Microbispora sp. ZYX-F-249: one gene and its partner. Each later gene encodes a partner of the first gene's protein in a complex. Links are inferred from orthologs where the notes say so. Each region holds a gene or a part of one and is shown on either strand. Other genes may lie near its edges.

What was found. The genes of interacting proteins can lie anywhere in the genome.
Region 2: the proteins of AAH991_RS22090 (region 1) and AAH991_RS05470 are in contact, whole or in part, in a crystal structure (PDB 3ZGX), measured with the Bacillus subtilis proteins. The link is inferred for Microbispora sp. ZYX-F-249 from one-to-one orthologs.

What each region holds. Positions count from the first base shown.
Region 1 is NZ_JBDJAW010000018.1:98,268-101,183, reverse strand. Bases 8-2,856 are described here. They hold AAH991_RS22090 (segregation and condensation protein A), read right to left. Parts: upstream 1,946-2,856; coding sequence 1,070-1,945; downstream 8-1,069. Other genes in these bases: AAH991_RS22085 (ParA family protein), read right to left, coding at 1,974-2,856; scpB (SMC-Scp complex subunit ScpB), read right to left, coding at 337-990; AAH991_RS22100 (pseudouridine synthase), read right to left, coding at 8-337. In the rest of the region: more of AAH991_RS22100, read right to left, coding at 1-7; more of AAH991_RS22085, read right to left, coding at 2,857-2,861. UniProt on the Bacillus subtilis protein: Participates in chromosomal partition during cell division. May act via the formation of a condensin-like complex containing Smc and ScpB that pull DNA away from mid-cell into both cell halves.
Region 2 is NZ_JBDJAW010000003.1:215,547-219,879, forward strand. The notes cover bases 1-4,266. They hold AAH991_RS05470 (chromosome segregation SMC family protein), read left to right. Parts: upstream 1-340; coding sequence 341-4,066; downstream 4,067-4,266. Other genes in these bases: AAH991_RS05465 (hypothetical protein), read left to right, coding at 1-96; ftsY (signal recognition particle-docking protein FtsY), read left to right, coding at 4,176-4,266. Outside these bases: more of ftsY, read left to right, coding at 4,267-4,333. UniProt on the Bacillus subtilis protein: Required for chromosome condensation and partitioning.

The sequences.
Region 1 (2,916 bases):
CCTGGCGACCGGAGTCACCCGTACGGCCGCGGGGGCGGTCGTCGCGTGCGTCGCCGGCGCGGCGGTCGCCGTACCGGCCGCCACGCGGGGCGTCCTCGTCGCGGAACCGCCGGGAGTCCGGCCTGTCGGACCGTTCGGGCCTGTCTGATCTGTCGGACCTGGAGTCGAAACCGTACCCGGACCGGGAACCAGGGACGCGGGAGCCGCCGCGCCGGTCGCCCTGGGGACGGAAGCCGCCGGATCCGCCGCGGGATCCACGCGAGCTCGCGCCCTGCTGACCGGTGCTCCGGCTCCGACCGCGTCCCTCACCGGACGGGGTGCCACGCCTGTTGTTCACTACTTCTGCTCCTCAAGAATTTCCACGTCGTCCGGGAGGAACGGGGCGAGTGCGGGTAGCTCGTCGAGGCTCCGCAGCCCCAGTCTCTCCAGGAAGTAACTCGTCGTCCGGTAGAGCACGGCCTGGCTCTCCGGGTCGGTTCCGGCCTCTTCCACGAGGCCGCGTGCGACCAGCGTCCGCATGACGCCGTCGCTGCTCACGCCGCGCACCGCCGCCACCCGGGCCCGGCTGACCGGCTGCCGGTAGGCGACCACGGCGAGGGTCTCCAGCGCGGCCTGCGTCAGCCGCGCCTGCTGGCCGTCCCTGACGAACCTCTCCACCAGCGCGGCGCATTCCGCACGGGTGTAGAAGCGCCAGCCTCCGGCCACCTCCCGCAGGTCGAAACCCCGGCCGGAGGCCGTGTATTCCCCCGACAGCGCGCGCAGGGCGGCGGCGACCTCCGCCGTCGGGCGTTCGAGCACCTGCGCGAGGGTCACCTCGGCGACCGGCTCGTCCACCACCATCAGGATCGCTTCGAGCGCCGCGGTGAGCGAGGGTCCCCCGGGCGTCCCGTCCCCGCCGGGCTCTCCGGCTTGAAGCGCCTGATCCCGCTGCCCGCCGGGCGTTCCGGCGCCGGGGTCGTCGCCGGAACGGGGAATGTCGGTCGCTTCCATCGCTCCTCGCTCGTCGTGCGGTGGTTCCGTCTCCGCCGCCGGCCCGGCGCCGCCTCGGCGTCGGGGCGGCGATCCCGCCTCACTCGTCCCGCGCCGCGTCCGCCTCGGCGGGCCGCTCCTCGCGCCGGCCCTCGTCGTAGTCGTCGCCGACTGTGACGTCGCCGTCGTCGGTGCCCGTCCAGGTGACGTAAAGGTCGCCGAGCGGTTCGACCTGCTCGAAGGAGACCGCGGCCTCCCGGAACAGCTCCAGGACGGCCAGGAAGCGGGCGACGACCTCGAACGTCCCCGCGCAGTCGGCGGTCAGCGCCCGGAAGGTCGCCGTGTGCAGCCGCCTCAGCCGCTCGACAAGAATAGCGGCTTGCTCCCGGACGCTCGCCAGCGGTTGATAGATGTGCGAGACCGACACCGACGGCGGAGCCTTCGGCGTGAAGGCCCGCGCCGCGATCTTGGCGAGCTGCTCGGGCCCGATGCCGAGCACGAGTTCCGGCAGCAGGTCGGCGAAGCGCTTCTCCATCGGCACGGCGCGCGGGAAGCGCAGCGCCTCCTCGGCCATCCGGCCGGAGAAGATCTTCGCGACCTCCTTGTACGCCCGATACTGCAGCAGCCGCGCGAACAGCAGGTCGCGGGCCTCCAGCAGGGCGAGGTCCTCCTCGTCCTCCACCTCTCCGGTGGGCAGCAGCCGTGCCGCCTTGAGGTCGAGCAGGGTCGCCGCGACGAGCAGGAAGTGGCTGGTCTGGTCGAGGTCCCACTCCGGCCCCCGCGACCGGATGTACGCGATGAACTCGTCGGTGACCTTGTGCAGGGACACCTCGGTGATGTCCAGCTTGTGCTTGGAGATCAGCCCGAGCAGCAGGTCGAACGGCCCTTCGAAGACGTCCAGGTGCACCTGGAAGCCGCTCGGCGCGCTCTCCTCGCTCCCCTGGTCGGTCTCCTGGCCGGTCGTCACGCCTGCCATTGTCCCCTACCGTCGCGGCCCGGCGGGATCAGACGCGGGCGGGCCACCTGGCAAGCAGCTCGCGGGCCAGCTCGCGGTAGGCGGTGGCGCCCATCGAGCCGGGGTCGAACTGCGTGATCGGCTCTCCCGCCAGCGTGGCGTCGGGGAAGCGAACCGTACGGTTGATGACGGTGTGGAACACCTTGTCGCCGAAGCCCTGCATGATCGTCTGCAGCACCTCGCGGGCGTGCAGCGTCCGGGGGTCGTACATGGTGGCGAGCAGGCCGTCGATCTCCAGGTTCTTGTTGAGCCGCTCCTGGACCTTGCCGATCGACTCCATCAGCAGCGCGACCCCGCGCAGCGCGAAGAACTCGCACTCCAGCGGGATCATCACGCTGTGCGCGCAGGTGAGCGCGTTGACCGTGAGCAGGCCGAGGGACGGCTGGCAGTCGATCAGGCAGATGTCGTAGTGCGGCAGCAGGGGCTCCAGCGCCCGCTGGAGGGCGTACTCCCGCGCGACCTCGTTGACGAGCCGGATCTCCGCGCCGGACAGGAAGATGTTGCTCGGCAGGAGCTGCATGCCCTCGACGGTCGTGTCGATCAGCACGTCCTCGACCGTGACGTCGGGCTCCTCCATGATGAGGTCGTAGACCGTCGCCTCGAGCGGCCGGGGGTCGATGCCGAGACCGACCGACAGCGCGCCCTGCGGGTCGAAGTCGACGAGCAGCACCCGCTGGCCGACCTCGGCGAGCGCGGCGCCCAGGTTGATCGTGGTGGTCGTCTTGCCGACGCCGCCCTTCTGGTTCACCATCGCGACGATGCGCGCGGGCCCGTGCGACTCCGGCGGGGTCGGCTCGGGGAACACCGGACGGGGACGGCCGGTAGGCCCGATCGCACCGGGAGCCCCCACCCACGTCCCCTCTGTGGTCGCAGTCACCTGTTGGTCCTCCCTGACGGCCCTCGAACCTGATCGAATCTAAAGGGTAGGCACG
Region 2 (4,333 bases), on another replicon or contig:
CTCAACCGGCTCCAGGCCCAGAACGACGCGCTCGCGGCGCAAACTCGTGATGAGGCCCTGGTCCGGCTGCAGGATCGCGAGCCGGCTCTCACCTGAGGTCCGGCAGGAACGGGAAAGGATTGTAGGGACGCCCCGCAAAGGCGTCCCTTGCCATTTCCGCCGCCGTTCCCCGGCAATTGATTCGGCGGCTAATCGATCATAAAGAGATGGGCGAACCGCCCCGCTTGTCGTTTCCGGTCTTCCCTTCACAAGCGTGCCGCCGGTGCCTATCCCGCGTGCCCGGCCGCCGGGAGCTGTAGTCTTTCCCCCCAAACGCCGGGCGGCATCAAGGGGGGCGGACGTGTACCTGAAGACGCTCACCTTACGCGGCTTCAAATCATTCGCCTCGGCCACCACCCTCCGCTTCGAGCCGGGCATCACCGCCGTGGTCGGCCCCAACGGCTCCGGCAAGTCCAACGTCGTGGACGCCCTCGCATGGGTGATGGGCGAGCACAGCGCCAAGTCGCTGCGCGGCGGCAAGATGGAGGACGTCATCTTCGCGGGCACCTCCAGCCGCCCGCCGCTCGGCCGGGCCGAGGTCACCCTGACGATCGACAACACCGACGGCGCGCTCCCCATCGACTACACCGAGGTGACGATCAGCCGGCTGATGTTCCGGTCCGGCCAGAGCGAGTACGCCATCAACGGCGACACCTGCCGGCTGCTCGACATCCAGGAGCTGCTGTCCGACTCGGGCATCGGCCGGGAGATGCACGTCATCGTCGGCCAGGGCCAGCTCGACCAGGTGCTGCACGCGGGACCGGAGGAGCGCCGGGCGTTCATCGAGGAGGCCGCGGGCGTCCTCAAGCACCGCAAACGCAAGGAGAAGGCCCTCCGCAAGCTCGACGCGATGCAGGCCAACCTGACCCGCGTCCAGGACCTCGTGGCCGAACTGCGCCGTCAGCTCAAACCGCTGGGCCGCCAGGCCGAGATCGCCCGCAAGGCGGCCGTCATCCAGGCCGACCTGCGTGACGCGCGGCTGCGCCTGCTCGCCGACGACGTGATCACCCTCCGCGACACCCTGCAGCGGGAGGAGGCCGACGAGGCGGCCGTACAGACGCGGCGCGCCCAGGTGGAGGCCGAGCTGGCCGAGGGGCAGCGGCGGGAGGCGGAGCTGGAGGCGGCCGAGAACGAGGCCCAGCCGCGTCTCAAGGCCGCCCAGGAGACCTTCTACCGCCTTTCGGCCCTGCGGGAACGGCTGCGCGGCGTGGAGAGCCTCGCGGCCGAACGGCGGCGGCACGCCGCCGACGCCGCGTCCATCGAGCGGCGCGGGCGCGACCCGGAGGACCTGGAGCGCGAGGCCGCCGAGGTGCGGGAGCAGGAGCGGGTGCTGGCGGAGGAGCTGGACGAGGCGCGTGAGCGGCTCGCGGCCGCCGTCGAGGTCCGTGCCGAGGCCGAGGAGGCGCTGGCCGCAGAGGAGCGGCGCCTGGCCCTCGCCGCCCGGGCCGCGGCCGACCGCCGCGAGGCCCTCGCCCGTCTGCGTGGTCAGGTCGAGTCGGCCAGGAGCAGGGCCAGGGCCGCGGGGGACGAGATCGGCAGGCTCACCAAGGCCGTCGAGGACGCCACCCGGCGTGCCGAACAGGCCCAGGACGAGCTCGACGCGCAGGCGCTCGACGAGGCGCCGGCCGACCCCGGGCTCGCGGCCGAACTGGAGGCCGCGCAGGAGGGCGTCGACCTCGCCCGCGCCGCGGTGGAGGAGGCCAGGGCCGTGGCCGAGCAGGCCGAGGCCGTGGTGGAGCGGGAGCGGGCCGAGCTGGCCGCGCCCAGGGACGCGTTGGCCGCCGCCAAGGCCGCCGTGGGCACGGCCCGCGCCGCCGACGCGGAGTCGCAGCGCGCCGTCGCCGCTCTCCAGGCGCGGTGCGAGGCACTGGAGATGAGCCTGGCCGGGGGAGCGGACGGGGCCGCCGCGCTGCTCGGCGCCGGGCTGCCCGGGGTGCTCGGCCCGATCGCCACGCTGCTGGCCGTACGCCCGGGTGCGGAGGCGGCCGTCGCGGCCGTCCTGGCGGTCGACGGCGTGGCCGTCGCCTCGCTCACCGCCGCCGTCGCGGCCGTCGAGCACCTGCGCGAGGCCGACGCCGGTCGCGCCGCCCTGCTGATCGCCGGCGACAGGAACGGTGGCGGGAGCGGTCATGACAGGCGGCCGGAGGTGCCCGTCGCGGGCGCCGAGTGGGCCGCCGACCTGGTCACCGTGCCGGACGAGCTGCGCCCCGCCGTGGAGGCGTCGCTGTCCGGCGTGGTCGTGGTGCCCGATCTGCTCACCGCGCGCAAGGTCGTGGACGCCCACCCCGAGCTGCGGGCCGTGACCACGTCCGGCGACCTGCTCGGCGTCCACGCCGCGCACGGCGGCTCCGGCGGCGGCGCCTCGCTGCTGCAGATGCGTACGGCCCTGGACGAGGCCGCCGCCGATCTCGCCACCGCCCGGGCCGGGGCCGAACGGCACGCGGAGGCGCTGGCCGAGGCCGTGGCCGCCGAGCGGGAGTGCCAGCTCGCGCTGGAGGCGGCGCAGGCGCGAGTCGCCGAGGCGCAGAGCGGCGTGAGCGCCGCCCAGAGCGGGGTCAACGCCGCGCAGAACGGGCTGAACGCGGCGCAGGCCGGGCTCGACCGCCTGCGCGGCAGGCAGCGGGAGGCCGACCAGCGGGCCGCGGCGGCGGCCAAGCAGCTCGCCCGGCTGGAGGCCGCGGTCAAGGCCGCGCAGGACGAGGCGGCCCGGCTCGGCCGGTCCGTGCTGGACGCCCAGGAGTCGCGCGAACAGGCGCAGGCCGCGGTCGTGGAGCTGGAGGAGCAGCTCGCCGAGGCGGAGTACGCCGCCGAGCTGGAGGCGGAGCCGACCACCGACACCCGGGACGAGCTGGCCGCCGCCTGCGGCGTCACCCGGCAGGCCGAGATGGAGGCCCGGCTGACCGTCCGTACGGCCGAGGAGCGGGTGCGGGGCATCGCCGGCCGCGCCGAGGCCCTGCTGCGCGCGGCGCAGCGCGAGCGGCAGGACCGCGCCCGGGCCGCGGCCGACCGGGAACGCCGCCGCAGGCAGGCGGAGATCGCCGCCGCGGTGGCCGACGGAGCACGCGCCGCCCTGGGCGCGCTGGAGGGCTCGCTCGCGCGGGCCGCCGAGGAGCGCGACGAGGCCGATCGGGCGCGCGGGCAGATCGACGCCGAGCTCAAGCAGGTGCGCCTGCGCGTGCGGGAGCTCGGCTCCGAGCTGGACGCCCTGGTCAACCGGGTCCACGGCAGCGAGATGGCCAGGACGGAACGCCGGCTGCGCCTGGAGCAGATGGAGCAGCGCGCCCTGGAGGAGTACGGCATCGAGCTCGAGCCGCTCATCGCGGAGTACGGGCCGGGCGTGCCGGTGCCGGGCGACCCGCCGGTGCCGTACGTCCGGGAGGAGCAGGAGAAGCGGGCCAGGACGGCCGAGCGGCAGATGACCCAGCTCGGCAAGGTCAACCCGCTGGCGCTGGAGGAGTTCGCCGCGCTGGAGGAGCGGCACGCCTTCCTCACCTCCCAGCTCGAAGACCTCAAGAAGACCCGGCGCGACCTGCTGCTCGTGGTGAAGGAGGTCGACGACCGGGTCGAGCAGGTCTTCGCGGCGGCGTACGAGGACGTGGCGCGCGAGTTCCAGGGGATCTTCCAGCGGGTCTTCCCCGGCGGGGAGGGGCGCCTGCTGCTGACCGATCCGGAGGACATGCTGACGACCGGCGTCGAGGTCGAGGCCCGGCCACCCGGCAAGAAGGTCAAGCGCCTGTCGCTGCTGTCCGGCGGAGAGCGGTCGCTGACGGCGGTCGCGTTCCTCATCTCGATCTTCAAGGCCCGCCCGTCGCCGTTCTACGTGATGGACGAGGTCGAGGCGGCCCTCGACGACACCAACACCCAGCGGTTGCTCACGCTGTTCGAGGAACTGAGACAGACTTCACAGCTCATCGTGATCACGCACCAGAAGCGCACGATGGAGATCGCCGACGCGTTGTACGGCGTGTCCATGCGCGGCGACGGTGTCACTCAGGTCGTCAGCCAGCGCCTCCGCGAGAAGGTCTAGGCAGAGCGCGTCTCCCGTTTACCCGGGGGCTCGTTTCCGCCCCTCCGGATCGCTCGAATGACCTGTGCGCTGGCGGGAGTAATGCGGGTGATCTGGGAAACTGCATGGTGTGGACGGTTACCTCGGCATCATCGTGATCGTGGCCATCGTCGCCATATTGGCGGTGGGTGGCCTCTGGCTGCTGTTCCGGCCGAAGGCGAAGGACCTGCCGCCCGCGCCGCCGGCCCCGCCCGAGCCGCAGGCTCCCGTGATCGAGGAGCCCGCGAA